DNA from 3 places in the Ferdinandcohnia sp. QZ13 genome. Region 2 is predicted to be linked to each of the others. Evidence: riboswitches for the same ligand, from Rfam matches in the RefSeq annotation. Region 2 holds a riboswitch; each other region holds the start of a gene.
What was found. Region 2 has a riboswitch for S-adenosylmethionine ahead of RGU12_RS09200 (PLP-dependent aspartate aminotransferase family protein). Riboswitches for the same ligand answer to the same signal wherever they lie in the genome.
Positions count from the first base shown of each region.

Region 1: another riboswitch for S-adenosylmethionine. It lies ahead of metK (methionine adenosyltransferase); the one in region 2 lies ahead of RGU12_RS09200 (PLP-dependent aspartate aminotransferase family protein).
Region 3: another riboswitch for S-adenosylmethionine. It lies ahead of RGU12_RS18340 (O-acetylhomoserine aminocarboxypropyltransferase/cysteine synthase family protein); the one in region 2 lies ahead of RGU12_RS09200 (PLP-dependent aspartate aminotransferase family protein).

Region 1 covers NZ_JAVIVW010000015.1:780,361-791,068, reverse strand. Annotated here, with positions in the region: gene ltaE (low-specificity L-threonine aldolase) at 1-228, shown strand, start outside; gene RGU12_RS17555 (DUF6154 family protein) at 409-669, opposite strand; gene RGU12_RS17550 (hydrolase) at 847-1,185, shown strand; gene ytkD (RNA deprotection pyrophosphohydrolase) at 1,551-2,039, shown strand; gene RGU12_RS17540 (ABC transporter permease) at 2,060-2,869, opposite strand; gene RGU12_RS17535 (ABC transporter ATP-binding protein) at 2,847-3,626, opposite strand; gene RGU12_RS17530 (ABC transporter substrate-binding protein) at 3,637-4,623, opposite strand; gene RGU12_RS17525 (alpha/beta hydrolase family protein) at 4,782-5,591, shown strand; gene pckA (phosphoenolpyruvate carboxykinase (ATP)) at 5,619-7,208, opposite strand; SAM riboswitch class I at 7,475-7,636, shown strand; gene metK (methionine adenosyltransferase) at 7,894-9,093, shown strand; gene ltrA (group II intron reverse transcriptase/maturase) at 9,619-10,708, shown strand, end outside.
Region 2 covers NZ_JAVIVW010000001.1:1,880,791-1,891,498, reverse strand. Annotated here, with positions in the region: gene xylB (xylulokinase) at 1-1,130, shown strand, start outside; gene RGU12_RS09205 (aldo/keto reductase) at 1,177-2,160, shown strand; SAM riboswitch class I at 2,297-2,404, shown strand; SAM riboswitch class I at 2,604-2,715, shown strand; gene RGU12_RS09200 (PLP-dependent aspartate aminotransferase family protein) at 2,820-4,619, shown strand; gene RGU12_RS09195 (acetoacetate--CoA ligase) at 4,743-6,707, shown strand; gene RGU12_RS09190 (thiolase family protein) at 6,708-7,874, shown strand; gene RGU12_RS09185 (Zn-ribbon domain-containing OB-fold protein) at 7,871-8,290, shown strand; gene RGU12_RS09180 (MFS transporter) at 8,340-9,668, shown strand; gene RGU12_RS09175 (acetyl-CoA C-acyltransferase) at 9,705-10,708, shown strand, end outside.
Region 3 covers NZ_JAVIVW010000015.1:921,339-932,046, forward strand. Annotated here, with positions in the region: gene RGU12_RS18340 (O-acetylhomoserine aminocarboxypropyltransferase/cysteine synthase family protein) at 97-1,419, opposite strand; SAM riboswitch class I at 1,717-1,818, opposite strand; gene RGU12_RS18345 (MFS transporter) at 2,005-3,282, opposite strand; gene RGU12_RS18350 (thioredoxin family protein) at 3,378-3,683, opposite strand; gene RGU12_RS18355 (toprim domain-containing protein) at 3,767-4,117, opposite strand; gene RGU12_RS18360 (YusG family protein) at 4,271-4,516, opposite strand; gene gcvH (glycine cleavage system protein GcvH) at 4,661-5,044, opposite strand; gene RGU12_RS18370 (arsenate reductase family protein) at 5,144-5,503, opposite strand; gene RGU12_RS18375 (acyl-CoA dehydrogenase FadE) at 5,665-7,449, opposite strand; gene RGU12_RS18380 (acetyl-CoA C-acetyltransferase) at 7,510-8,688, opposite strand; gene RGU12_RS18385 (3-hydroxyacyl-CoA dehydrogenase/enoyl-CoA hydratase family protein) at 8,758-10,708, opposite strand, start outside.

The DNA.
Region 1 (10,708 bases), on a different contig from region 2:
GGACTCAGCAATATTAGCGGCATGAACGTTGTTAACCAGGTTGATACTAATATTATCTTAGTAGAAGTAAGTGAAAGAGAATTAACCTCAAGTCAATTTGCTGCATTACTAAAAGATCATGGCGTATTAGTTTCAACATTTGGACCTAAACTCGTACGATTCACGACACATTACGATGTAAATCGAGAGTCAATTGAAAAAGCTTTACAGATTGTTAGTAAACTTTAATACCGATTACTTTAAAGGATTGCTCGTTAGCGGACAATCCTTTTTTTAAGGTGTTTCGAGCTTATGTTGCTAGAAAGAAAATAAAGCCAATAGAATTCAATTATCGTCGATAGAATTCAATTAACCCCGATAGAAATAAAATAACGTTGATAGAATTAAATTATCGCTGATAGACTCAAACTAATGGATATTCCTCAGTTCATCCACCGTCATCATTTTTGACTGACCGATTCCATCACGGGCCATTTTCGCTTTTAGGTTTTCAATCATATAAAAACCGACTAAATTACGCAATTCTTGGTCGGTTAAATCACTTAAAAGGTCAATTAGATCTTCGCGCGCAAATTGTTCAAGTACGGAGAAAGCGATGATGTCTGCATCTTCTTCATCCCCCGTTAATTTATTTCGATACATTTCATAAATTTCATCAATGATTTTCATATCTGTTTCCCCTTTATCTGTTTTTTAGAGGGTTTCTTGGAAATTAGTATATGGGGGAACCAAACAAAAGATACTCATGTATTGAAAATAGGCAATAAAACAGTTTCCGGCTAAGTGCATATTTTTCAAACCAGAGGAAAAAGCTAAAATAACGGAATGACATTGTTAGGAGTGAACATGTTGGAACAACAGCCAAGGAAAACCTATTATATCTCTGTTGGAAGTGGAGAAATTTCTCAAGTCAAGTCTGGTTCTACATGGGAGTATAAAATTGAAGCAACCGACGAAGAAGTTCGTCAGTTGAGAAACCTTTTTGATGCAAACTATTCGAATGAGGTTGAAAACTTTTTACGTGCACATGTGCCTTTTGTTGAATATCATTATGATTCTTCCAATGACAAATATGACTCTAATATGCTACAGGTTTATCAAATCATCTATCAGTTGGGAGACCAGGAGGCCAGGAACTTCATTGAATCAGAAGGGATCCTAGATATCTTACGAACAATTGATTAAGCCACTTCTACATGAAGCGGCTTGTTTTTATGTTATCATAATAAAAAAGGCTCATTTCTAAAAGATTGTTGCTTTTAAAACATATGGTGATTTCCACTCCTGGTACTCGCTTACCGCGGGCGATCCGCAAGCCTCCTTGCTTCACTGCGGGGTCTCGCTTGGTTTGCTATTCCCGTAGGACGTTGAGTTTGCTTCCTTGAAGCTGCACCGCACGAAGAAAATGCATGCATTTTCGAGCATCTCGTACCATCCACTGAAATCACAGGATGCCCAATAATTCCTATGTTCCTTTGCACAATCATTTCTAATAACAACAAAGTTTACGAAAACAGCCAAAAAACCAACAATAATGGAGACTAAACAAAATGATTGTTTTTCATGATATGTATCATAATGAAGTGAATTTATCGTTTACACCGGATCCTTTTTCTACTCACCCTAAACATGTTTGGGTAATCTGTCGTTATGATGGCCATTGGCTATTGACCGACCATTCGGAACGTGGGCTTGAATTTCCAGGTGGTAAGGTAGAAGAGGGGGAAAAACCGGAAGCTGCTGCTATACGAGAGGTAATGGAGGAGACGGGAGCAGAGGTTTCAGAACTTGCATACATCGGTCAATATAAGGTTATTGGAAAAGGAAAAACGATTATTAAAAATATATATTTTGCTGAAATTGAAAGGCTCCTTGAGAAGAAGGATTATTTTGAAACGAAAGGTCCTGTTCTGTTAAAGGAAATTCCTTTGGATACGGTTAGGTCAGATCGTCGCTATAGCTTTATCATGAAGGATGATGTGCTCACGCATAGCATGGACTATGTAGAAAAATACATAAAAACGAAGAAAGCTCTCTAGCAATCAACTAGAAGAGCTTTTTATTTGGAGTCTTTTATTAATTTTTTTTCAAGGTACTCGACGCCTTGGTACATGAGTGTCGCACAGATTGCGATTAATAATAAGCTTAGGAAGATCAATGTGAAATTGAACACCTGGAATCCATAGATAATGAGATAGCCTAATCCCTGCTTTGAGACAAGAAACTCCCCAACGATGACCCCAACCCATGATAATCCAACATTTACCTTTAATGTTGAGATAATTGCCGGGAAAGACGAGGGAAGTATGACATTGCGGAAGATTTGTTTCCGATTCGCTCCAAACGTTAACAAGACTTTAATATAGTTATAATCCACTTCTTTAAACGAGGTGTAGACGACAATCGTGGTGATAATGATGGATATAATTGCTCCCATTGCGATGATTGAAATATAACCTGTTCCTAATGCCACAATTAAGATCGGACCAAGCGCAACCTTTGGCATTGCATTGAGAACAACCAAATATGGATCAAGAATGTTTGATAGACGTTCAGACCACCATAAAAGTGCCGCAATCAAAGCTCCTAAGAGGGTTCCTAAAATAAACCCAAGAACGGTTTCAAACAATGTCACCGCAAGATTATTAAACAATGTTCCATCATTCATTTTCTCTAAAAAGAGAATCCAAATTTTAGATGGTCGACTAAAGATTAAAGGGTCGATCCAATGATATCGACTTGCAATCTCCCATATACCGAAAAAGACGAGAAAAATTAGGGCTTGATAAAAACGAACCACCTTTTTCTCTTTTTGAATGTTCTGTAAGAAATGATTATGGAGTTCTTTAATGTTGAGATGTTGTTTCAAGTTTATCTAACTCCTCCCATATTTGCTGAAAAATGTTCGAATATTCTGGGTGCTGTCTTGCATCAAATGGAGTCTCATTTCGTAGGTTTTCTGGGATATCAAATACTCTTGCAATTTTTCCTGGACTCTTCGATAGGAGATAAATTCGGTCACTCATAGCAATGGCTTCTCCGATATCATGTGTGACTAGGACGGCTGTTTTGCGATATTCCTTGAGTGTATCAGAAACGAGATCTTCTAATTTTAGCTTTGTTTGAAAATCTAATGCGGAGAATGGTTCATCAAGTAGGAGTATTTTTGGATTTGTCGCCAAGGTTCGAACCAAAGCAGCTCTTTGTCTCATTCCACCTGAAAGCTGGTTTGGATACGACTTTTCAACCCCTTTCAACCCAATTTCTTCAAGTAGTGCTAATGTGTTTTTTCTTGATTGATCGGTTTCTTGATTCATAATTTGAAGCCCTACAAGAATGTTCTCCTCAATCGTCTTCCACGGAAACAAGTAATCCTGCTGTAACATATATCCAATATCAGACTTTGCCTTTTCAATCGTCTTTCCTTCAATTAAAACCTCCCCGAATGTTGGTTTTAATAATCCAGCGATAATGGAGAGTAATGTTGTTTTACCACACCCACTTGGGCCGAGGAGGGAGATGAACTCCCCTTCCTCGATTGTGAGCGAAATGTCTTCGAGTGCAGTCGTTGTAGAATCCTTTGTAAAATAAACATGGTGTAGATCTTTTACTGACAAAAAGTTCATAGTAACACTCCTATTTTGAGATGACTTTTTCGGCAATACTTGTGTTCACAAGTGTGTCATAATCAATTCTCTTTGGTAATTCACCTGCTTCATCCATGATGTCCTGCAAATTATTCCACGCTTCTTCCGATAGGACAGGGTTTGTTGCATAAGAGCCTTGATTCTTATAACGTTCAATAGAGGATGTGATTAAATCCATAGGTGTATCTGGAAAGAATTCTTGAACGGATTTTGCAATTTCTTCTGGACTATGTGAATCTACCCATTGCTGCGCTTTGTAGACTGCGCGTGTGAATTTTTCAACAGCATCGCCATTCTCATCCATAAAGCTTTGCTTTGTCATAAATGTTGTATAGGGCACCTTCCCAGATTCTTCACCGAAGGAAGCAACAATATATCCACGCCCCTCTTTTTCAAACAAACTAGCAGTCGGTTCAAATAATTGGACAAAGTCACCTGTACCTGATGCAAAAGCGCTAGAAATGTTTGCAAAGTCAATGTTTTGTATTAAATTTAAATCGCCATGTGGATCAATATCATTCTTCTTTAAGACAAATTCCCCAACCATTTGTGGCATTCCGCCTTTACGTTGACCAAGGAATGTACTATCTTTAATTTGGTCCCAGCTAAAGTTTTCAATATCTTCTCTTGCCATTAAAAACGTACCGTCCGTTTGTGTAAGAGCTGCAAAGTTAATAACAGGGTCGGTTGAGCCTTGTGCTTCTACATAAATAGATGTTTCCGAACCAACTAAGGCAACATCAGCACCGCCAGAAATTAGCGCTGTCATGGTTTTATCGCCACCTGGAACGGTTGTTAATTCAATTTCTAGACCTTCTTCTTCAAAAAATCCTTCTGAAATGGCTACATACTGAGGTGCGTAAAACACAGAACGCGTTACCTCGGCAATTCGGATTTTTTGAACCTGGTCATTATTACAAGCGGCTAATGGAATAATAAGCAATAATGCAAAAAGGCTAGCAAAAAAACGACGCATGTCTTCATTCCTCCTTGACAGATGTTCTGTCTGCTTAAGTACTATCTAAGATAGATTATGAAACGTGATAAAAATGTGTGAATGCCTATTTTTTCTTTTTATTGAGGAGGGTTTATAAAATTTTTTTCAAAAATAATGTGGTAGAGAGGATGGATAAAATGGTGGATGGCACAATTATTGAAAAGCAAAAATTTCCGTCTCCTAGCCCTAAAATTAATCTTTATTTAATAACATATTTGAGTAAAGGATTGAAAATAAAAGGGTATCTTGCTGAACCAAAGGAAGAAGGGGTTTATGACGGATTTTTATATTTGCGTGGCGGAATTAAAAATGTAGGGAAGGTTCGAATTGGTCGGATTATTCAATTTGCCTCAGAGGGTTTTGTGGTGATGGCACCTTTTTATCGTGGAAATCAAGGGGGAGAGGGGAACGAGGATTTTGCAGGACATGATCGATATGACGCATTTTCTGCGGTTAAAGTGTTGGAAGAACATGAAAAAGTGAATCCGACTCGAATCCATGTTTTTGGTTTCTCACGTGGAGGTGTGATGGCCCTACTCACGGCAATTCATCACCCACAAATTTGTTCGATTGTTTCATGGGGAGGCGTAAGTGATTTAAGTCTTACATATGTAGAACGAAATGATTTGCGACGAATGCTGAAGCGGGTAATTGGAGGTACACCTACAAAATACCCGGAACGTTATAAGTGGAGAACGCCTTTGTATGAAATTGAAAAGCTTGAAGCCCCATTACTTATTATCCATGGTGAAAAAGATGAAAATGTTTCTGTCGAACACGCATATCGACTTGAAAAAAGAGTAAGAGAGTTAGGAAAACAGGTAGAAAGCTGGTATTTTCCACAATACGATCATTATTTTCCGCCGCATGAAAATAGGGAAACGGTGAGAAGATTAACGGAGTGGATGAAAACAAGGGAGCCCAAAACCCAAAAGCTCGAGGGGTGATTTTCCTCGAGCTTTTAAACATTGAAATTATATTCTAGGTCCACCCAATAATTCAATTTCCTTTGCAACATTAGGGAACTTTTTGAAGTTTTCTTTGAATTTAATAGCTAATTCTTTGGCCTTTACATAGTACGTACTTTGGTCTGCCCATGTTTTTGCAGGTTGTAGTACATCATCAGGAACACCAGGAATGTGAATTGGAATTTCTAAACCGAAAATATCATTTTTCACGGTTTCCGCATGAGTAAGTTCACCCTCTAACGCAGCTTGAACCATTGCACGCGTATATGAGAGTTTCATGCGACTGCCTACTCCATACTCTCCACCTGTCCACCCAGTATTCACTAAAAATACCTGAACATTGTGCTCGTCAATTTTTCTTCCAAGCATCTCAGCATACTCAGTTGCCGCAAGTGGAAGGAAAGGAGATCCAAAGCAAGTTGAGAATGTGGCTTCAGGTGCTGTCACTCCTCGCTCTGTTCCTGCAAGCTTACTTGTATAACCACTTAGGAAATGGTACATGGCCTGTTCTTTTGTTAGCTTACTAATTGGAGGAAGCACGCCGAAAGCATCTGCCGTTAGAAATACAATGGTATTTGGATGTCCTGCAATGCTAGGTACAATAATATTATCGATATTATCGATTTGGTAGGCAGCTCTTGTATTTTCCGTCAATGAATTGTCATCATAGTCAGCTATTCTTGATTCTTCATCAACAACCACATTTTCTAAAACTGAGCCAAAACGAATCGCATCAAAAATTTGCGGTTCCTTTTCACGTGAAAGATTGATGCATTTCGCATAGCAGCCACCTTCAATATTAAACACTCCAGAGCTAGACCAACCGTGCTCGTCATCTCCAATAAGTCGACGGTTTGGATCTGCCGATAGAGTTGTTTTTCCTGTTCCGGATAGACCAAAGAAAAGCGCAACGTCCCCTTCTTGACCTACATTAGCAGAACAGTGCATGGAAAGTATGTTTTGCTCAGGCAATACATAGTTCATCACCGAGAAAATTGATTTTTTAATTTCACCAGCATACTCTGTTCCTCCTATTAAAACCGTTCGTTTTTCAAAGGAAATAATGATGAAGGTTTCAGAACGTGTACCATCGACTTCAGGATCTGCCTTGAAATTAGGTGCACTAATAACTGTGAATTCAGGTTGATGTGTTTTTAAGTCTTCTTCAGTTGATCGAACAAACAATTGTTGGGAAAAAAGATTATGCCATGCATATTCGTTTATCACTTGGATTGGCATACGCACTTTTTTATCAGCACCTGCATACCCATTGAATACAAAAATTTCATCTTTTTCTTTCAAATATGAAAGCACCTTTGTGTAAAGGTTTTCAAATGCAGCTTCAGAAATTGGCTTATTCACCTTGCCCCAGTCAATTCTATCTTTCGTAGATGTTTCTTCCACGATGTATTTGTCTTCTGGTGATCTTCCTGTATATTTCCCAGTTGTTGCACACACAGCCCCAGTCGAAGTAAGAATTCCTTCTTGTCTAGCAAGTACTTTCTCAACTAAAATAGGAACAGATAGGTTTTGATGTACATTTTTTCCATTCACTAATGCTACTAGCTGCTCATTTGAAACTTCAACTGAATTCATGTAAAACCATCCTTTACCTTTTTTTATATAATCGAAATTTACAATTAGTATAACACATTAACGAAAATAGTCTATACTATTTACGTATTTTACGTAACATATCTATAAAAAGTGCGTACAGAATCAAAAATAGTCCGATATAATTCATGTGTTTGGATATATATCTTTTTCTTTAAAAAATTTGCCCCATTTTGATCGTTTTTTTTTCCGAATTTGGTTGACACGAAAAGGATGACTACGTTATGATAATTCATTGAACGGATACTCTCTTATCCCGAGCTGGCGGAGGGACAGGCCCGATGAAACCCGGCAACCATCACTTTTTACATATCAAGCGAGTTTTTTAGAATCCTATATATATGTAGGTTTCCATTGATAAAGGTGATAAGGTGCTAACCTGAGCAAGGTATGTCCTTGATCGATAAGAGTGAAAGGCGAGATAAATGATAATACCTTTCCTCAAAAAAGTAGGGAAGGTTTTTTATTTCTTTAATAAGAACTATGTTACTTATAGCGGTTATATGTGTTCACCACAGATAACTAGTCTACATATGCTGTATTAATGGTTGTTAATATAGGATAGAAAATCGTGAAGGTAACAATACTAAGGGAATGAGTACCGTATCAATGAATGTCAGAATTTGAGGATAACTTGATTCTGAATCCGAAAAAGGAGGAAGCGTTTGTGACAACTAGACGCCGTTTATTTACTTCTGAGTCTGTTACGGAAGGACATCCAGATAAAATCTGTGACCAAATTTCAGATTCTATTTTAGATGCCATTTTAGCAAATGATGCAAATGCACGCGTAGCGTGTGAAACTTCTGTTACAACAGGTCTTGTACTTGTTGCGGGAGAAATTACAACCTCTACATATGTAGATATCCCAAAGATTGTCCGTGAAACGATTAAAGAGATTGGTTATACCCGTGCAAAATACGGATTTGACTATGAAACTTGTGCTGTCTTAACATCAATCGATGAGCAATCTCCAGACATTGCGATGGGGGTTGATCAAGCATTAGAGGCTCGTGAAGGTCAAATGACAGACGAGCAAATCGAAGCAATTGGTGCAGGGGATCAAGGCTTAATGTTTGGTTATGCATGTAATGAAACAAAGGAGTTAATGCCTTTACCAATTTCGTTAGCTCATAAGCTTTCACGCCGTTTAACAAAAGTTCGTAAGGATGAGATTCTTCCATATTTACGTCCAGATGGTAAAACTCAGGTTACCGTTGAGTATGATGAGAATAATAATCCTGTCCGTATCGACACCATTGTTATTTCAACTCAACACCATCCGGAAATTACATTGGAACAAATTCAGCGAAATCTTAAAGAACATGTGATCAATCCAGTTGTTCCAAGTGAACTAATTGATGAAAATACGAAATACTTTATTAACCCAACTGGCCGCTTTGTAATTGGTGGTCCTCAAGGGGATGCTGGCTTAACAGGTCGCAAAATTATTGTTGATACGTATGGTGGTTATGCACGCCATGGCGGTGGTGCATTCTCAGGTAAGGATCCAACTAAGGTTGACCGTTCTGCTGCATATGCTGCACGTTATGTTGCGAAAAACCTCGTGGCAGCAGGATTAGCGGATAAGTGTGAAGTTCAGCTTGCGTACGCAATCGGTGTTGCTCAGCCAGTTTCTATTTCTGTTGATACTTTCGGTACAGGAACTGTATCTGAGGATGTTCTTGTAGAATTGGTTCGCAATAATTTTGATTTGCGTCCAGCGGGTATTATTAAAATGTTGGATCTTCGTCGTCCAATTTATAAACAAACAGCTGCATATGGTCACTTTGGTAGAAACGATCTTGATTTACCATGGGAGCGTACTGATAAAGCAGAAACTCTAAAGACACAAGCTGCAAAATAAGATAGAAAAGCTCGCCGATTTGGCGAGCTTTTTGTGTTCGCCCAGCATGGGCGAACTCTAACGGGTGAAAGTCCCGAGTGCGACCTTGTAGCGGTAAGCACATAGCTAAAAGCAAGGGTGTCCATGGAGACGTGGAATCTGAAGGAAGCTCACGGCAAACCTCCGGTCTGACGAACAGAAACCATATAGGAGGCAACGTATGAGGATAAGACTGCACAAGAAGTTAAAGTCCAATAGCTACAGTAATCATACGGTGTAAATATGGCAGATAGATGGAGGGAAAGAGTTCGTACCTTAACTGGGGAGGTCTCACTAAGCTATACCAAAATCTTATAGAGATATAAGACTGGATGGTGAGAAGTCAGCAGAAGCCGTAGTAGTGAAGATGTCTAATGAAAGTTAGAAGGAGCGAAGGGCTGAACAATTTTATCGTTATAGAAATCTCAATTGGAAGAGGAAATAGACCACTGGCACATCGCGACAAAGTGGATACCGCCTTCACGAGACAGAAAGGAAATAACAAGCATGTATGAAGGAAAACTACTTGATAAAATCCTAAACAGGGATAATCTTAACCTGGCATTCAAGCAGGTGGAAAAGAATAAGGGTGCAGCTGGTATAGATGGAATGACTGTAGATGAATTGGGGGCATATATGGCATTAAATAAGGATGAAATCATCTTACAAATTCGCCAAAGAAAATATCAACCCTCTCCCGTATTAAGAGTGGAGATTCCTAAACCAAATGGCGGAGTTAGACTTTTAGGAATACCAACGGTCAAAGACAGGGTCATTCAACAAGCAATTGCACAAGTACTTACACCTATATTTGATAGGCAATTTAGTGAATATAGTTATGGATTCAGACCAAGACGGTATGCAGAGATGGCTATATTACAAGCTCTAGAATTTCTAAATGAGGGTCATGATTGGATTGTAGATATTGACCTAGAACGTTTCTTCGACACGGTCAATCACGATAGACTAATGAATCTTGTATCAAAAACAGTAGATGATGGTGACGTCATTTCTCTCATTCGTAAGTTTTTAGTGAGTGGGGTACAAATAGATGAAGATTATGAAGAAACAGTTATAGGAACTCCGCAAGGAGGAAACTTATCACCCTTACTCAGCAATATCATGCTTAATGAATTGGATATGGAACTTGAAAGACGAGGTCTCCGTTTCGTCAGATATGCGGACGACTGCATTATTATGGTCAAAAGCGAGATGGCTGCGAGACGAGTGATGAGGTCAGTGACAAGGTTTATAGAAGAGAAGCTAGGCTTGATTGTTAATGCCAGTAAAACGAAAGTAACAAGGCCAAATGACCCCTCCATGAAATTTCTAGGATTCGGTTTCTTCAAAGATTATCAAATGGATTTGTACAAAGCAAAACCACATCAAAAGTCAGTAGAAAACTTCAAGTTTAAGTTGAAACAATTAACACGGAAAAACTGGAGTGTTGATACGAAGTATCAGGTTGAAAGAGTCAACCAAGTAATACGAGGATGGATAAACTATTTCAAAATTGGTTATATGAAAAAGCTGTTGGGAACAATAGATTCCCACACAAGAGTTAGACTACGGATGTGTATTTGGAAGAAATGGAAAA
Region 2 (10,708 bases):
TAACAAAGAATCCAGCCCTAGAAGGGTTTACGCTACCGAAAATTCTGTGGGTAAAAGAGAATGAACCTGGAATTTTTGAACGCTCTAGCGTGTTCATGCTACCTAAGGATTATTTACGCTACCGGACTACGGGTGCCGTAAATATGGAGTATTCTGATGCAGCTGGAACATTGATGTTGAACGTTGCAAAACGCAAATGGAGTCAGGAAGTGTTAGAGACTTTTGGTCTTTCACCTGAATTCTGTCCTCCATTAGTTGAATCACATGCATTTGTAGGTACGATTACAACTGAATTTGCCGAGGCAACTGGTCTTTCTAGTGAAACAAAGGTCTTTGCTGGCGGAGCGGATAATGCTTGTGGTGCGATTGGTTCAGGGATTTTATCAGAAGGAAAAACGCTTTGCAGCATTGGAACATCTGGTGTTGTGCTATCTTATGAAGAACGTAATGACCTTGATTTTAAAGGAAAGGTTCACTATTTTAACCATGGGGAAGAAAATACGTATTATACGATGGGTGTGACACTTGCCGCGGGTTATAGCTTAAGCTGGTTCAAGGATACTTTTGCAAAAGAAGAAGCCTTTGATCAATTTTTAGAAGGTATCGATGAAGTGCCAGCCGGTAGTAACGGATTAATATTCACTCCTTACATTGTTGGCGAGCGGACTCCACATGCAGATTCAACTATTCGTGGCAGTTTCATAGGCATTGATGCAGCCCATGAACGCAAGCATTTTGCACGGGCAGTCCTTGAAGGTATCACATTTTCGTTAAATGAGTCGATCGAGATATTTAGAAACAGTGGCAAAACGATTGATACGATTATTTCAATCGGTGGCGGTGCAAAAAATGAAACTTGGTTACAAATGCAGGCTGATATTTTTAACGCAAGAATTCAAAAACTAACATCTGAACAAGGTCCTGGAATGGGGGCTGCGATGCTTGCTGCATATGGCTGTGGCTGGTTCGCTACATTAAAAGAGTGTGCCGATGCATTCCTACAAACCTCCAAAACATATGAACCAAATCCGAATAATGTGGAGACGTATCAGAAGGTATTTGCAATCTATCAACAGGTCTATGCACAAACCAAGGTGATGAATGAGCAATTGAGAGAGTTTCGAAAATAAAATGAACCTCACAGCACTGTGGGGTTTCTTTGAAGGAGAGATAACTGTGAACTATCGTAAACTAGGGAATACTGGGTTAGAGATTAGTGAAGTTAGCTTTGGAACATGGGCAATTGGCGGTGCGTGGGGAAAGACAAATGATGAAGAAGCGCTGAAATCTTTGGAATATGCAATTGACCAAGGGGTTAACTTTTTTGATACGGCAGACGTATATGGCGATGGTCATAGTGAAGAACTGTTAGCCAAAGCAACAAAGGGCAAGGAAAATCGAATACATATCGCGACAAAGTTCTGTCGTCAAGGAGATATTTTTGACCCGAAAAATTATAGCTACGAACAAGTAAGTCGTTACTGCGAAGATAGCCTTCGTAGATTGAACCGAGAGGCAATCGATTTGTATCAAATTCATTGTCCGGCTACCGAAATTTTAAGGGATGGCAGTGTGTTTGAAGTTCTTGATCGCTTGCAAAGTGAAGGGAAAATCCGTCACTATGGGGTAAGTGTCGAGACTGTTGAGGAAGGGTTAATTTGCTTGGAAAATCCAAACGTGAAAAGCCTGCAGATTATTTTTAATATGTTCCGCCAAAAGCCGTTGGAAGCTCTGATTCCAGAGGCCTATAAAAAAGGTGTTGGCCTACTTGTCAGATTGCCACTTGCGAGCGGTTTACTTACTGGTAAATTTACAGCAAATCATGTTTTTGAAGAAGATGATCACCGTCGCTTCAACGAAAATGGCGAGGCATTCAATGTAGGTGAAACGTTTGCCGGTCTTGGTTTTAAAAAGGGTGTGGAACTTGCTGGGCAATTAAAATGGATTGCAGAAGGAAGGAAATCAATGGCAAGTGCAGCACTTCGTTGGATTTTAGATCACGAAGAGATTACATGTATTATTCCTGGATTCAAAAATGTTAAACAGGTTCAAGATAATTTAACTACTTTGGAAACAAAACCTTTTTCATTTGAAGAAAAGGAAAAGGTTCAGCGCTTTTACCATGAAAATGTAAAAGATTATATCAGAGGTGCTTATTAAGAGAATGGTATATTCTATTTCTCTTGTAATTAATTGAAGTAAAAACGAAACTCCAGTTATCGTTATTAAAAAAGGTATTGACTAAGTAGTATAAATTGTTTTAACATTCTTATTAAATACTTTAATAATGCGATTCTTCTTATCAAGAGAGGTGGAGGGACTGACCCTGCGAAACCTCGGCGACCAGCATAATGAATGCCCGGTGCCAAGTTCAGAGAAAGTATTTCTATTCCCAAGATGAGAAGGTGGACGAACGAATATGTTGATGTATGTTCTTGTACCCCTTCTTTTATAGAAGGGGTTTTTATTTTTAACAAAGACTAGAGGTAATTATAAGAAAACATGAATTTTTCAAAAAATACATTGACTGTAAAAATGATGTATTCTATAATACTTTGTATGGTTGAAGTGTTAACGTGTTATCACGTCAAATTAATAAAGAATTCTTATCCAGAGTGACTGAGGGAACAGGCCCGTAGAAGTCCAGCAACCTTCAAGTGAAAGCTTGAAAAGGTGCTAATTCCTGCAGATGCAAAAGCATCTGAAAGATAAGATGAGGCCCCCTCTTCTTATGTTGAGGGGGTTTTTTATTTACATAAAGTAAAAGGGTATCAACTAATCAAAAAAACTCGTAAAAATTGAACTTGGAGGTTTAAACAATGACAAAACAATATGAAACTTATGATGATGAAACGATACTTTTACATGGAGGTCAATCTCCAGATCCGACAACTGGTTCACGTGCAGTGCCTATTTATCAAACTAGTTCTTTCGTATTTCATAATACAGATCATGCTCAAAGTCTATTTAGTCTTGATGAGTCAGGTAATATTTATTCTCGAATTGGTAACCCGACTGTTGATGTGCTTGAGAAACGGATTGCATTGTTGGAAGATGGTGTCGCAGCTGTAGCCACATCTTCAGGAATGGCTGCAATTGCTCTATCCATTATGAACGTCGCACAAGCAGGAGACGAAATTGTAGCAGCTTCAAATTTATATGGCGGAACTTATAATCTTTTCGCCGTTACCCTTCCAAAATATGGAATTAAGACTCATTTTGTTGATCCAACAGATCCTGAGAATTTTAGAAAAGCGATTACGCCGAAAACAAAGGCCGTATTTGCTGAAACGATTGGAAATCCAAGCTTGCATGTTTTAGATATTGAAGCAGTATCAGCTATTGCACATGAAAATGGAGTACCGCTCATTATTGATAATACATTTGCTTCTCCATATGTTTGTAAACCAATCCAATTTGGTGCTGATATAGTGGTTCACTCCGCAACAAAGTGGATAGGTGGTCATGGAACGACAATTGGTGGGTTAGTCGTTGATGGAGGTCGTTTTAATTGGAACAGTGAAAAGTTCCCAGGATTTACTGAGCCAGATCAAAGCTATAACGGAATTAAGTATGCGAATGAATTTGGAACGTTAGCATTTAGTACAAAGCTTAGAGTGCAGCTATTAAGGGACTTTGGTTCATCTTTAAGTCCGCATAGTGCATTCCTATTGATACAGGGGCTTGAAACATTACACTTAAGAATCGAAAAGCATAATGAAAATGCATTGAAAGTTGCAAAATTCTTAAAAGACCATCCTGCGGTTGAATGGGTTTCATACCCTGGTCTAGAAGAGCATTCAGCACATGAACTAGCTACTAAATATTTGCGTTCTGGATATGGTTCTATCGTGAACTTTGGCATTAAGGGTGGTAGAGAAACTGGTAAGAAAGTAATTAATAACATTGCGTTATGGTCACATGTGGCCAATGTTGGAGATGCCAAGTCTCTTATTATTCACCCAGCATCAACAACTCATCAGCAGTTAAGTGCGGAAGAGTTAGTAAAAACAGGAGTAAGTGAAGAATTAATCCGTTTATCGGTTGGTATTGAATCATACCGTGATTTAGTTAATGACTTGGATCAGGCATTTTATGAAGCGACAGGCATTTCATCAAAAGGTGAACAAAAAGGTGAAACAGCAGTTAACGATGAGGGAGTCATTCGCTGGGCACTTCAATCAACATTTATCCGTGAAGAAGTTGATGGAAAGGAAGTTCAGCGTGCAAAAACGATTGCGGTTGTTGGTCTAAGTGGTAATCCAGCTCGCCCAAGCTACAGACTTGCAAGGAAAATGCAGCGTTTAGGTTATAAAATTATCCCGGTTAATCCAAGGGAAACAGAAGTACTCGGTGAACAGGCCTATCCAGATTTAACATCTATTCCGGTTAAGGTTGATATCGTTCAAGTATTCCGCAGCCCTGAAGCGGCAATTGGCGTTGCGGTAGAAGCAGCAAAAATACAGCCTAAGGTCTTCTGGCTCCAAGAAGGAGTCATTTCTCCAAGGGCAGTTGAGGTTGCGAAGGAAGCGGGTCTTGAGGTTGTTCAAAACAGATGTACCTATAAGGAAGCACAACGTCTTAGAGGTGCAATTGTAACGTATGCCTGTGAAATTTAACTTTAATTTGCAAATCCCCTACCTCTATGGGTAGGGGATGAATGTAAAGGTGTCTATTGAATGATGACTAAGGGATAGGTGCAGTGAGAATAAAGCTTCTCTTAGTATGAGGGAGGAAGAGAAATGACAACTCAACATAATATACTAGAATCCAAGGTTCTATGGGAGCCAAGTGAAACATGGATTTCACAGTCAAATTTGATGAAATTTTCACAAAAGGTGGGTATTCCGCTCCTGCCCTATGAACGCTTTCACCACTGGTCGGTCGTTCAACCCGAATCATTCTGGTCAGCAGTATGGGACTTTGCGAATCTAATTGGAGATAAAGGAGAAAGAGTCGTAGTTCCTCCAAGTGATGGTGGAATGCTTGGCACACAATGGTTTCCTGATTCTAGATTAAACTTTGCGGAAAATATTTTACGTGGTGATGACGGGCAGACAGCAGTTATTGAAGCCAACGAAAACGGTGTCTCTCAAACGATTACAATGGGAGAGATGCGAAATATGGTGGCAAGGGCCCAGTACGGGTTGAAGAGTTTAGGAATAGGTGCTGGAGACCGTGTTGCTGGAGTTGTAACAAATGGAATTGAAAGTTTCGTAGCCTTATTGGCAACCACCTCGTTAGGTGCTGTTTGGACATCTTGCTCCCCTGATTTTGGTCCAAAGGGGATTATTGATCGGATTGGGCAAGTTCATCCAAAAGTATTAATTGCAACTTTGGATTATCAATATAATGGAAAGTTTTATGATATTCGAAAGAACATCTCTTCTGTAAGTAAGGTGCTGAATGATGTTTCCACTATCGTAACCCTATCTGAAGACTCAAATTTATCCATAAATCAAACAAGGAACGTAATAAGCTGGCAGGAGCTATGTCAAAATGGATCCTCTGATTTAGAGTTTACCCGAGTTCCCTTCAATCATCCTCTCTACATCCTTTATACGTCGGGGACTACTGGACTACCAAAGGCGATTGTTCATTCAGTTGGTGGTACATTAATTCAACACGTGAAGGAACATCAGCTGCATTGTGATGTAAAAGCGGGAGATATCATGTTCTGGTACACAAATACTGCATGGATGATGTACCCTTGGCTACTTTCTGGATTAGCCAGTGGTGCCGCGATTCTTCTCTATGATGGGTCACCCATACCTAAAGCGAATGTGGGGATACTTTGGGAGATTGCTGAAGAAATCGGGCTCACGCATTTTGGAACAAGTCCTAAGTATTTAGATACCTTAATGAAGTCGGGGTATCAGGTAGGGCAGAGCCATAATCTGTCCCGTTTGCGCAGTGTCCTTTCTTGTGGAGCACCGTTAGCAGCAGAACAATATGACTGGATATATAACGAAATCAAGCAGGATATCATGTTGGCTTCGATTTCAGGTGGTACAGAGATCATCGGATGCTTTGTGATGGGTTCCCCTGTACATCCAGTAAGGCGCGGGGAAATTACCTGTAAAGCACTTGGAATGGCAGTGGATGTCCTCGATGAACGAGGTGTATCAGTCATCCAGGAAAAAGGGGAGCTAGTGTGTACGAAAGCTTTTCCAAGTATGCCAATTACATTTTGGGGAGAAGACGGAGATAAGCGCTACTATTCCGCCTATTTTGCACAACGTCCTGGAATATGGTCACATGGTGACTTTGCTGAACAGACAATAGAGCAATCGTTGATCATTTACGGAAGAGCTGATACCACGCTTAATCCTGGAGGTGTACGGATTGGAACTGCGGAGATTTATCGTGTTGTTGAGCAACTTCCACAAGTACAGGACTCAATCGTTTTTGGCTTTCCCGTTGATAATGATGAGGAAATCGTGCTATGTGTCGTTACTGAGGATGGGCAGCTTGATCGTACGTTAGTAGATCATATTCGTAAGGAAGTAAGGAAAAAGGCTTCACCACGACATGTGCCAAGACGTATTTACTGTGTGAAGGAAATTCCATATACAATTAACGGAAAAAAGGTAGAGGGGGCAGTTCGTTCAACGGTACTTGGACAGCCAATTAAGAACAAGGGCTCACTTGCCAATCCAGAATGCCTAGAAGAATTTAGCAGCTTGTCTGAAAGGAGTTTCTTATAAATGGTTAAACGTCGAGTTCCAAAAGGTGCAATTATAGGGATTGGAGAGCTTACTCCAGTCCGCTATAGCGAGGGTGCGACGACACTTGGATTAATTGCCGAGTCAGTAAGGTTGGCCATGCAGGATGCCGGAATTGAAAAAGACGAGATCGATGGTTTATTAATTGGTCCCCAAGTAGGCGAGACTCCTCAGCATGTTCCAGCTACTGTCGCAGAATACCTGGGTCTTCAACCGACAATGTCAAATGTAGTCGATCTAGGAGGCGCAACTGGTGCGGGGATGATATGGAGAGCTGTAGCTGCGATCGAAGCGGGAATGTGTGAAACAGTTGTATGTGTACTTGCAAATATCAATGAAAAAGGTAAAACCTTACGTTCACCAAACCGTAACCCAATTCGTGAATTTGACGTTCCATTTGGTGCTTCTGGTGCAAACACCTCTTATGCGCTATTAAAGCGTCGGCACATGGCAGAGTATGGATCGACTCAAGAAGAATTTGCACTTATTGCTCACTGGGCACGAAAAAATGCGCAGTTAAACCCAAAAGCCATTACATACGGAAAACCAGCCTCAGTTGAGGACGTGTTGAATTCTCCGCTAATTGTGGATCCCTTGCATTTGTTTGAAATTGTGATGCCTGTAGCAGGTGGGGCAGCGGTCATTGTTACCTCCGTTAAAAATGCCTCAAGGGGAGGACATCCGCCTGTTTATTTACTCGGGGCAGGTGAGAAGGTCACTCATCGAGCTGTTAGCCAAGCTCCTTCATTGGAAAACGCACCGCTAAGCTATGCGATCCGAAGAGCGTTGGAGCAGGCAGGACTTTCCGTGCAAGATATGGATTTACTATCTCTATATGATTGCTATACAAGTGTAGTTGCACAAACTTTGGAAAATGCAGGTCTTTGTGCACCAGGAAGATTTGGTTCCTGGATGAAGGAGCATTCTTTCAGTCATGATGGTGATTGGCCACTTAACACGCACGGAGGACAATTAGGATTTGGTCAGGCCGATCTTGCTGGAGGAATGTCACATATTATTGAAGCGGTTCATCAATTGCGTCATGAAGCAGATTTGCGACAAATTCCAAATGCACGTCATGCTTTAATAACAGGGAATGGAGCTACATTGAGTGAAGCTGCTGCTCTGATCTTGGGGGTGGAATCATGATAGAGAAATTTGAAAATGTATCGGTCCCAGGTCCGACGATAACACCGATCACTAAGCCGTTCTGGGATGCAGTGGCTCGTAAGGAATTTATTTTACAGAAATGCTGTGATTGTGGTGAATGGGTATTTTATCCTCGTTCCCATTGCCCGCACTGCTGGAGTAACCAGTTAGAATGGAAACCAGCTTCAGGAGAAGGAACGTTAAAGACGTGGAGCATTGTACATAGACCTGGTCATCCAGGGTGGGCAGCAGTTACACCTTATGTATTAGGGGTTGTTGAATTAGAAGAAGGCCCATCAATGCTGACACATCTATTAGTTGATTCTGATCAAGAATTAAAAATTGGGCAGCCACTGAAAGTCAAATATATAAAATGCAATGAGGTATGGTTGCCATTTTTCGAAAGTAAGGAATGAAAAATGACCTTAAGACATATTACACCATCGTAAAAAGGGAGGAAAGTCGATGTCTACAGCTCCAGTAATTCAGGAGGATATAAATACCGAGAAAAAAGGTTTTTCTAAAGAACATCGCAAGGTCGGTTTGGCTAGCTTTATAGGTACAACAATTGAATGGTATGATTTCTACTTATACGGTACAGCTGCTGCTTTAGTATTTCCAGCATTATTTTTTCCAACTTTCGACCCTCTATATGGTACACTAGCAGCCTTTGGGTCATATGCGGCAGGATTTATTGCTCGTCCGTTAGGAAGCGCGGTATTTGGACATTTTGGTGATAAAATTGGTCGAAAAAAAATGCTTACACTTTCATTATTATTAATGGGAATCGCAACATTCTTAATGGGTCTGATTCCGTCCTATCAAACAATCGGTTTGATGGCTCCACTATTAATAAGTCTTCTACGCATTGTACAGGGATTTGCTGTTGGTGGTGAGTGGGGTTCAGCGGTAGTAATGGCGGTTGAACATGCACCGAAAGGAAAACGGGGGTTATACGGCAGCTTTCCACAGATGGGAGTTCCGGCAGGACTTTTATTATCCACCTTCGTGTTCTCAATGGTAAATAACAATATGTCAAATGAAGCTTTCCTTGCTTGGGGTTGGCGTATTCCGTTTTTACTAAGTGCTATACTTGTCATCATTGGACTTTGGATTCGTTTAAGAGTAAGTGAATCTCCTGTATTTGAGGAACTGGCTGAAAAAAAGCAGATAGAGGAAAAGCCTGTACTCACCGTTCTACGCAGCCAAAAAAAACCATTATTCTTAACGATTGGAATGAAATTAGTTCAAAACGCAACATTTTATATCTATTCTGTATTTGTACTAACGTATCTGGTAGGTACAGTTAATGTCGATCGCTCCATTGGTCTAAATGCAGTCATGATCTCCTCAGTAGTTGGTTTAGTAACCATGCCATTATGGTCCTACTTGTCTGATAAGATTGGCCGTAAACCAGTCTATTTGGGTGGAACAATAGCGACGACGTTGTTCATTTTTCCGTTTTTCGCGCTGATGGACACAGGATCGGTACTTTGGATCACAATAGGAATCGTGCTTGGATTGAATGTCATACATGACTCTGTCTATGGCCCTCAAGCAGTATACTACTCTGAGCTTTTTGGCTCGAAGGTTCGTTTAAGTGGTGCATCCATTGGTTACCAAATAGGAGCTATCCTAGCAGGTGGATTTTCCCCTCTAATTGCGACTTGGTTATTAGCAAAATATGATGGGCATAGCTTACCAATCATTATATATTTAGTCGCACTAGGTGTAATAAGCATTGTTGCTACATTATTCGCACGGGAAACGTACCGTGATTCACTAACCCAGTAATTTTCAATTAATCTACTAAAAGGATGAGTGATTTCGTTGAAAAAAACTGTATTAATTGATGGAGTTCGTACTCCTATTGGTCGGTTCAAGGGAAGTTTAAGCAAGAATACAGCAACTGAGCTAGGTGTTGCGGCAGTTTCGGAGCTCGTTCGCCGTGTTCCTGAAACGGCTAATGCAGATGGCGTTATACTAGGTCAAGTCATACAGGCTGGGCAAGGTCAAAACCCTGCGCGTCAAGTTGCTTATCAAGCTGGTGTTGGAATTCACACCCCTGCCTTAACATTAAACAGCGTCTGTATTGCTAGTTTAGCAGCAGTATCTGATGCTGCTCGCCGTGTAGAAAGAGGAGAAGGGGATCTGTTTGTTGTTGGAGGATTTGAATCCATGACAAATGCACCTCATGTATCTAACCTTAGAAGAGAAGTTAAGATGGGTGCTGTCGAATTCTATGATACGTTGAATGACGGTTTGTGGTGTGCACTTTCTGATCAATCAATGGGCGGGTTATCTGAACGTACAAATCGTGAATTACATATTAGCCGAGAAGAACAAGACGAATTTGCTCTACACTCACAACTACGGGCAGCTAGGGCACAAAGTAATGGACTTTTTAAGGATGAAATAGTAGGAGTTCATGTTTCCGGTCAGCATATAACCGAGGATGAATGTATTCGACCTCAAACCTCTATTGACAAGTTACAAAAGCTTTCCCCAGCATTTGAAGAAGGGGGAACGATTACTCCTGGGAACGCTAGTCCGATGTCGGATGGTGCGAGTGCGGGTCTAATTTCTAGTTTAGATACATGTGAAAAGATAGGGAAGTCACCGCTAGCAACGATTGTTGATTGGTCATTTGTGGCAGGGCCAGACCCATCATTGCATCTCCAGCCAGCAAATGCTATACGTGCTTTACTGGATCGTAGAAATTTACGCCTTTCAGATATTGATTTGTTTGAAATTAACGAAGCTTTTGCAAGTGTTGTGATTGCAAGTCAGCAAGAGCTCGGTCTTCCTTCAGATGTCGTTAACGTGAACGGAGG
Region 3 (10,708 bases), on a different contig from region 2:
ACATTTTATATCGTCCTAAATAACACGAGACTTATATTATCATCTGTCATTTAAGGTGTCAATGAAAAAGTTGTGACTAATGTACCAAAGTAAAGCTTAAGCTGTAGGCAATGGTGAAACTGAACTTGTTCCATTTGCTGCTTTAATGGCTTGCTCTAAATCTTCTAAAATATCTTCAATATTTTCGATTCCAACAGATAAGCGAACTAAGTCTTCTGACACGCCAGACAACTTTAAATCTTCCGGACTTAATTGCTGGTGTGTTGTGCTTGCTGGATGAATAATTAAACTCTTAGCGTCACCTACGTTTGCAACATGTGACCAAAGCTCAACATTATTAATTAGCTTCTCACCCGCTTCTCTTCCACCTTTGATACCAAATACTATGACTGAACCTGCACCTTTTGGTAAGTATTTATCAGCTAATTGTTTGTTCGGGTGATCGTCCTCACCAGGATACAGTACCCATTCAACCCCAGGATGGTTTTTAAGATATGAAACAACTTTTTTCGTATTTGCAATATGCTCTTTCATACGAACGTGTAATGTTTCAAGACCTAGGTTAAATTGGAATGAATTAAAAGGACTTAAAGCTGGACCTAAATCACGAAGAAGTTGGACTCTGGCTTTAATGATATAAGCTACGGGTCCTAAAGCATCAGCAAACACTAAATCATGATAGCTAGGATCTGGTGTTGTAAATCCAGGGAATTTTGGTGAATTCCAATCAAATTTACCACCGTCAACAATAATACCTCCCATTGTTGTTCCATTACCTAGTAACCACTTAGTAGCAGAATGAACAACAATATCAGCTCCATGCTCAATTGGACGACATAGATAAGGTGTGGCGAATGTATTGTCAATAATTAATGGAATTCCTGCTTCATGAGCAATATTTGCTACTGCTTCAATATCAAGAATATCCAAGCTTGGATTTCCAATTGTTTCAGCAAAAATCGCCTTTGTATTTGGCGTTATGGCTTGACGGAAGTTTTCCGGATTAGTAGGTTCTACTAAGTGCGTCTTAATTCCATATTTAGGTAGTGTGTTTGCGAATAAGTTATACGTTCCACCATAAAGTGTAGAAGCAGATACAATCTCATCTCCTGCACCAGCAATATTTAGAATAGCTGTTGTTATCGCGGCCATCCCACTAGAAACAGCTAATGCACCAACTCCACCCTCTAATTGTGCTACTCTTTCTTCAAAAACAGTTGTTGTTGGGTTATGAATTCGAGTATAAATATAACCATTTTCCTTTAGCCCAAATAGATTTGCTGCATGTTCAGTTGTATTAAATTTAAACGCATTAGATTGATAGATTGGTACCGCTCTAGCCCCTGTTACAGGATCTGCTTCAAGACCTCCATGGACTGCGATTGTCTCTGGTCTATAGTTTTTTTGTTTCTCACTCATTTGAATCTCTCCCTCTGTTTTGTTTATAAAAAATATAGGCTTATTTCTAAAAGATTGTTGTTTTTAAAACATAGGTTGATTTTTCGCTCCTGGTACTCGCTTTCCGCGGGCGATTCGCAAGCCTCCTCGCTTGGCTCGCTATTCCCGCCCGCTGGCATCTCGTACTATCCGCTGAAATCACATGAAGGCCAATAGGTACTATTTCCCTTCGCACAATCATATCCAAAAACAACTAAGTTACGAAAATAGCCAAAATAAAAACCTCTTCGATAAGAAGAGGTGTATGTACGATATCTCTTCTTATCTTTCAGACAAAAAATGCCTGTTGGAATTAGCACCGTGTAAATTACCGGTTGCCGGGCTTCATAGGGCCATTCCCTCCACCACTCTAGATAAGATTTTAAATATGAAATTTATTACTTTAACAAGTTAATATCATGCTAACTCTTATTCTAAAATATGTCAATAAGAATTTTTAGAAAAAATGAGCAATTTGAAATTTCGTGTTTTATTTCGACACATATATGGAACAAATTTAAACACATATCGTTTATTTACTTCTTTTTTCCCGGGAAATATGACATATTACGATATTTTTGCTACTTGTTTCTTCTCATTACGAAAGGACTTTCTACTGAATACAAGTAGGAAATATAGCGACCCGATTAAATACAAGACTGACGTAATTGTAAACACATAAGCATAGCCCCAATAAGCTCCATGCATCATTACAATCGACGTCGATACTGGCCCCATTAGTGCCCATCCTAATGAAAACACCATTTGGTTCACTGAATTAGCAAGACCCTTCATTGAATCGTTCACTCGTCCCATAACAAGAGATGCTTGTATCGGGTTACCCGCATTCATTAATGCTTGCCTAAATAAAAATGCAATGGCTGCTATGTAAAGATTTTCTGTATACCCGGTTAACAAAAGGAATGGAAGCGAGGATAACTGCAAATACACCACTGCACGAACCTCTCCAACCTTACTCACAATAATGGGACCAATAATCATTGCAATAGCAGTTGCCGCTTGTCCCAATGAGAGAATCAATCCGATTATTGTATTGCTTGCTAGAAAGCGATCCGCAAAATACAAATTCAGATAAGGAATGACTAATCCGGAACCGAACCCAATGATCATTTGTGCGAAGGCAAACATAGCAATTAATTTGATTTGCGATTTATTTGCTTTTAATTTTTGACCAATGGATTCTACTTTTTTCATTTCTGATTGTTGTCTACGTTGTTCATTCATTTTAATGATTGGTAAAATACCTGCAACATAGATGACCGTTGCAATTAAAAGCGTAATTCTTACACTCCAGAGTCCGCTCATATGAAAAACAAATTGGAAGGTGTCTGACAATGCCCCACCTGCAATGTTTCCAACAACCTGAGCAATCATCATGATTGCCGAATGAAAGCTAAAAAGATGTACTCTTTGTGAAGATGACGAGTTTTCGGCTAACCATGGGACACCGGAAACCTGGATAAAAGCCGTCGACAATCCCGTTAAAAATGCCGTCGCAATCAGTAGCTGTTCAGCATCTAATATACTTCTAGCAAAGAAGGCTATTGTTGAAACAGCAACACCCAGCACCATCACTTTTTTTCTGCCTAATTTATCACTCATTAGACCTGCGGGGACTAGAATAATTGCCGATGCCAAAGCTGTCATAGCGATAATAGTTCCATTTGTTTGTTCAGAATACCCCAGTTCACGCACATAAAAGTTATACATGATGGTGAACATACCCATGCCAAGCTGTGTAAAAATGGTCGCTAAAATAAATAGTTTAATATTTTGATTGTATGATTTGTATTGTGTTTTCCATTCTGTCACTATGTTGCTCATATGCACTCCCATGTTTGAATATTTCGATTCCCTAAATATCATACAACTTTTCTAAAAAATTGCAATAAAAAACAACGCGAAATATCACGCGTTGTTCAGTCTTTTGAAACTATTTCAAGCAAATAGGGAACCGAGTGGAATGCATAGTATTTTTCTATCACTTTCTCATCTTTCATATGCAGTAAACAAGGGACACTCTCGATTTGCCATTCCATTGCTTTTTGAGGTAAATAATTGAGGTCGCTTTTTCCAATGGTTACGTGTGGCAGTATTTCATCAACTACCTTTATCATTTTTGATGCCACTTGGCATGTTCCACACATCGGTGTATATAAATAAAGCCAAAACTCATGCTTATTGGTGAGTTTGAAGTCAATGTCTTGCTCTTGCCATTCTTTCATGTCTACTACAACCTTTATTTTCTTAATTATCTCTTATTGTAACATGATTTTTGAAAAGACATATGATGAAAAGCTTTAACTACTTACAATAAAAATTCTGCGTGAACATCAATATTTGCTGAAAGAAGTACGGTTGCAATATGATGTTCGGGTGCTGTCGCAACCTCTCGATACGTTTTATCGATAAACAAATGCCGTGCTTCAGGGAATTCCCGTTTAAACTGTTTCCTTAGTTTATCCCCAGCACTGTCGGCATCCACTAAAATATAAACATCTTTATTAAATAAATGTTCAATCAACTCATCAAGTTTCGAAATACTTATCGTTCCATTCGTACAAATGATTTCAACTGGTTCATTTACAACCGTTTCAATCTTCTTTTTGTCTGTTCTTCCCTCGACAATGATTACTTTTTCTAAATCGTCAAAAGCCACCATTTCATCACCTTATTTCAAGTGTACATTTTTCTGCCTATTCCTTCTATTCGATGTATATAACTGCTTTTCCTTCATTTTATCGTGAAGATTCATTTTGGTGATAAATACTGAAAAAGTTGTGGAAAAAAAGACAGTGGGTATCCACTGTCTTCAACACCATCCATTTTCATCGTCACAATCAACATATTTCATATCTGGGGAAGTAGGAACATCTGCATAAGTGAAAATTTTACTCTCTTCTTGCTCATATCCCTGGTTTAACTCAAATTGAGCTCCTTCGTTCGTAAAGCGAATTTTACCTATAGGTTCTTTTTCAACAAATAGATTCATTCCGTTATTTCCAAGCTTTCCAATTACTCGATCAGTCACATCAATTCGAGTATGTTTCAATACCATAATAAACACCCTTCCCTTGGTATTTAATTTTAGAATGTCCATTAAGAAGAACTTCATTCGGCTTGGTATTATTCTCAATAAGTTAGTTACAATTGAAAAAGAGCCAGGTTAGGAATGCTCCTTTACTGGCTCTCGCGTTTTGAATTAGTCTTCTTTTATCATTTCTTCGTACTGCTCGGCTGTCATTAGGTTCTCTACATCTCCAGCATTTGCAGGTTCAATAACAATCATCCATGCTTTCTCATATGGAGATTCGTTTACGAATTCTGGACTATCATCAAGGTCTTCGTTGATTTCAACAACTTTCCCACTAATTGGTGCATAAAGCTCAGATACCGTTTTAACTGACTCAACACTACCGAACGGCTCGTCTGCTTGGATTTCGTCGCCAACCTCTGGTAGTTCAACGAATACGATATCTCCTAATTCAGACTGTGCAAAATCTGTAATTCCGATACGTACTTTATCCCCTTCAACTTTCACCCATTCATGTTCTTCAGAATAACGTAAATCTTTAGGTGTGCTCATTTTGTACCCTCCATTTAATTCGATTTTATGAAATACATTTTTGTTGAAATTGCTCAACAAGTGTTTATGTAAAAGACCTTAAAAAGGCTTTCATCCGATTTAATTTGTCCAATTCGCTTCAAAATTCGCTTCATTAAATCCAACTGTTACCTTATTTCCATCCGTAGTAAGTGGGCGTTTTATAAGCATTCCATCTGATGCAAGCAGGTCTAGCAATTCATCCTCTGATGCAGAACTGATTTTATCCTTCAACCCAAGTTCGCGGTATTTTTGACCACTTGTATTAAAGAATTTCTTTAATTCTAATCCACTGTTTTGGTACATTTCTTTTAATTGCTCTTTTGAAGGTGGATTCTCTACAATATGTATTTCCTCAAAGGCAACCTGATGCTCCTCTAACCACTTTTTTGCTTTACGACAAGTTCCACATTTCGGATACCAATAAAATGTTAATGCCATATTCTCACCACCTTATCTATCAAGAATATTTTAACATATTAAATTTTGAATGAAAAACCTTTCAATGTTCCACTGATTAATTTCGACTTAATTCCAGTTTATCCTGCAAAAAAAAGAAGAAAAAAAGCTCCTTCTAAAAAGGAGCTTCTTGGTACTTGTAATTATACTGTGTATTTTTCAGCCTCGATTAGGGTTGCTGCAATTTCTCGTTTCTTCGCAATCACATTTACAGGAGTAAAGCGAGTTAATTTACGCAATGCCGATCTCATCATGCGTAATACATCACCTTCTTCTGTCGCAACAAGAGTTTCTTTTGCATGTGCCTCAATTTCATTAAATGCTTCTTGAACAAATACTTGTGTATAAAGGATCTTTTGCTGATTCTTATCCTCACCTGATTTTTTGATTGCTTTTTCCGTGCGAAGAACGACTGATTCCATCGCATAAACATTTGCTGCGATATCTGCAATATTCGCAAGAATTTCTTGCTCTTTTTCAAGCTTTGGAGCGAATTTTTGGGCAGCAAGTCCAGCAATCATTAATCCTACCTTCTTCGCATTACGAACAAGGTACTTCTCTTGTTCTAGAACGCCTTCGCCCACTTCTTCAGGCATTAGCATCATAAGTTCTTCTTGAAGCTGTGTTGCTTTTTCAAGTAATGGTAATTCTCCTTTTAATGCTTTACGAAGAAACGTTCCAGGAACAAGTAAACGGTTAATTTCATTTGTACCTTCGAAAATTCGGTTAATACGTGAATCACGGTATGCTCTTTCGATCTCATATTCCTGCATGAATCCATATCCACCGTGGATTTGAACACCTTCATCCACAACATAATCTAATACTTCTGTATTGAAAAATTTATTGATTGAACATTCAATTGCATATTCGGCAATTGACTTCGCTACTTCTTTACCATTCTTTACTTCTTCGTCTGATAATTGACCCATGCGATCTTCAAAGTACCCGACCGTACGATACACACTAGATTCAGCCGCATAAATTTTTGCTGCCATGTTCGCCAATTTTTCTTGAATTAATCCGAATTTTGAGATTGGCGTTTTGAATTGCTGACGTTGATTTGCATATTTAACTGCAAGCTCGAATGCACTCTTAGCGCCACCAACTGCACCTACACCTAGCTTATAACGTCCAATGTTTAGGATGTTAAATGCAATCACGTGTCCTCTGCCCACTTCACCTAAAAGATTTTCAACTGGGACCTGTGCATCCTCAAGAATCAATGTACGAGTGGATGAACTTTTGATTCCCATTTTCTTTTCTTCCGCACCAGTTGATACTCCAGGAAATTCGCGTTCTACAATAAATGCTGAGAATTTATCACCGTCAATTTTTGCATATACAACGAACACATCCGCAAAACCGGCGTTCGTAATCCATTGTTTTTCACCATTTAGTACATAATGAGTACCTTCTGCATTTAATTTAGCAGTTGTTTTTGCACCTAGCGCATCAGAACCTGATCCCGGCTCTGTTAACGCGTAAGCTGCAAGTAACTCACCACTTGCTAATTTAGGTAGGTACTTTTGCTTTTGCTCTTCATTTCCAAAAAGAACAATTGGTAGAGAGCCAATACCAACATGTGCTCCGTGAGAAATAGAGAATCCTCCAGCTCTTGCCATTTTTTCAGCAATTAATGCAGAGCTTACTTTGTCTAGTCCTAGCCCGCCATACTCTTCTGGTACGTCTACTCCTAAAAGACCAAGCTCGCCTGCGCTTTTTAATAATGTTACCGAACGATCAAACTCATGATTTTCAAGATGTTCAATCTGTGGAAGAACCTCGTTTGCTACATAGTCCTCTGTTGTTTTTGCAATCATTTTATGTTCATCTTTGAAATCTTCAGGTGTAAAGACACGGTCTGCTTCGAGTTCTTCGATTAAAAAGCCTCCACCTAAAACGACTTTATCAGTTGCATTTGACATATTGTTTCCCCCTAAAAAGTATTCATTGGAGGCTAACCATGATATGGTTAGCCACTATCCTTATGCTAATAATTCAAAGACTCCGGCTGCTCCCATTCCGCCACCGATACACATCGTGACCACACCAAATTGTACGTTGCGGCGTTTCATTTCATGCATTAATGTAAGTGTTAATTTTGCTCCTGTGCACCCAAGTGGATGCCCAAGTGCAATCGCACCTCCATTTACATTTACGATCTCTTCATTAAGGCCAAGTTCACGAATTACTTGAAGTGATTGTGATGCAAAGGCCTCGTTTAATTCAAATAAGCCAATATCAGAAAGCTCAAGACCTGCCATTTTAAGAGCTTTTGGAATAGCTGCTACTGGACCGATTCCCATTACTTCAGGTGGTACCCCTGCTACAGCAAACGATCTAAATTTCACGAATGGTGTTAATCCTAAGCTAGTCGCTTTTTCACGATCCATCACCATTACTGCTGCTGCACCATCACTCGTTTGTGATGCATTACCTGCAGTAACTGAACCAGTTACTGAAAATGCTGGTCTTAATTTTGCTAATACTTCAAGATTCGTATCTTCACGTACCCCTTCATCCTGTGAGAATTGAACATGCTTTTCTACCAATTTATGATTGGAACCAACTTGTCGAAGAGTAACGTCCACTGGAACAATCTCATCTACAAATTTACCTGCCTTAATAGCAGCTGCAGCTTTTTGGTGACTTCTTACTGCAAAAGCATCTTGGTCTTCACGGCTAACACCATACTTGACCGCAACTTGTTCAGCAGTGTGACCCATCCCCATATAGTATTCAGGTGCTGTTTCGGCAAGCTTTGCATTGGGGCGAACCACATGCCCCATCATTGGGACTAAACTCATCGACTCTGCTCCACCCGCAATGGCTGTATCGGAGTGACCGAGCATAATTTTTTCTGCAGCATAGGCAATTGATTGGAGTCCTGAAGAACAATAACGATTCACAGTGATTGCTGGAACTGTATGCGGTAGTCCTGCTAATGCTCCAATATTTCGTGCCATATTTAAGCCTTGTTCTGCCTCAGGCATGGCACATCCTATAATTAAATCATCAATATTTCCTTCATAATTCCCTGCACGCTTTAATGTTTCTTTAACAACCAATGCTCCTAAATCATCCGGTCTTACATTTGCAAGAGTTCCTTTTTTCGCTTTTCCAACCGGGGTTCTCGCTCCGGCAACGATGACTGCTTCTCTCAATATATTCCCTCCTAACTTTTTAACCGCAGCAGGAGATTGAAGATTTCAATCTCCTTCAAGCATGTGGGTTTAGTTACGTAACGGTTTTCCTTTTACTAGCATGTGTTGCATTCTTTGCTGTGTCTTTGGTTCACCAACAAGGCTTAGGAATGCTTCACGTTCTAAGTCAAGTAAGTATTGCTCATCAACCTCGGTACCATATGGAACATTTCCACCTGCTATAACCCATGCAAGCTTCTTCGCAATCTTAAGATCATGATCTGAAATATAGCCTGAATATTTCATTGCTTGTGCACCTAAAAGGAGGGTTGCATAGCCTGTTTCACCAACCACTGGTACCTTCTTACGCACTGGAGCCTTATAGCCTTGTGCGGATAATGCCAATACGGATTGTTTTGCATCATAGACAAGGTGATCGCTGTTAAAGGTGATACCATCTTCTTTTGTTAAGAAGTTATTTGTTCGAGCTTCTTCAGCTGAATTTGAAACCTTTGCCATTGCGATTGTTTCGAATACTTTATTTGCGACATTTTGAAGGTTAACTTCTACTCCTGTAGGCATTCCTTGAAGGTGGTTGATATAAAGCTCCTTGTTACCACCACCACCAGGAATCACACCAACACCTACTTCAACTAGCCCCATGTACGTTTCGCTTGAGGCTTGAATTTTCGCTGCCGGTAAACAGATTTCTGCTCCTCCACCAAGGGTCATACCAAATGGTGCTACCACAACCGGCTTTTCACTGTATTTGATATTCATCATCGCTTGTTGGAAATTACGTACAACAAGATCAATGTCATAGAAATTGTCATCTTGTGCTTCCATTAAGATCATCGCAAGGTTTGCACCAACACAGAAGTTTTTCGCCTGGTTTCCGATGACTAGGCCTTTATAGTTTTTCGCCACTTCTTCTATGGAGTAATTGATCATCTGAATAATATCGAAACCGATTGCATTATTTGGTGATGTGAATTCTAATAAGGCGACATCATCACCTAAATCTATTAAACTAGCACCACTGTTTTTCTTAATGACGCCATTCGTTTCTTTTAATGTTTTTATATGAATATTCTTCGGATTTTCCTTAATAGCTTTGTATTTTCCATCTTGAAAATAAGATACAGAGCCATTTTCTTTTTTATAGAAAGAGGTATTCCCGTTTGCTAACATCTCTTTTATCCAAGCCGGTACAACAGAGCCTTCTGCTTCCATCTTCTTCACAGAATTTTCAAGACCGATTGCATCCCACATTTCAAATGGCCCCAACTGCCAGCCAAAGCCCCACTTCATTGCTTCATCAATGGCGACAATATCGTCCGCAATTTCACCTAGAAGATTAGCAGAATAGATAAGTGCTGGGCTTGTAATATTCCATAAAAGCTTTCCAGCGCGATCTTCAGTGTATAAGAGCGTTTTCAGCTTATTCGCAGTCCCTTTTACTTGTTTAATCGACGCAGTAACTGGTGTTTGAAGCTTCTTGCGCTCTTGATATTCAAGTGTTTCAGGATTTAATTCAAGGATTTCCTTACCCTGTTTCAAGAAGAAACCTTGACCTGATTTACTTCCTAACCATCCTTTTTCCTGCATTTTCTTCATGAAGTCAGGAACATTGAAAACTTCTTTTTCTTCTCCTTTCACTTGCTCATAAACATTATTTGCAACATGAATAAATGTATCAAGACCAACAACATCAAGGGTACGGAAGGTTGCACTCTTCGGCCGACCAATCATTGGACCTGTAACGGAGTCTACTTCACCAATGCTGTATCCGCCCTTAAGCATTTCACGAACAGTTACAAGCAAACCATATGTTCCAATTCGATTTGCAATGAAATTAGGTGTATCCTTCGCTTCAACAACACCTTTACCAAGTACATCCTCACCAAATGTTTTCATAAAAGTAAGCACTTCTGGGCTTGTGTTTTTTGTCGGAATCACTTCAAGCAACTTCAAATAGCGTGGTGGGTTGAAGAAGTGTGTTCCTAAAAAGTGTTTTTGAAAATCCTCTGAACGTCCTTCA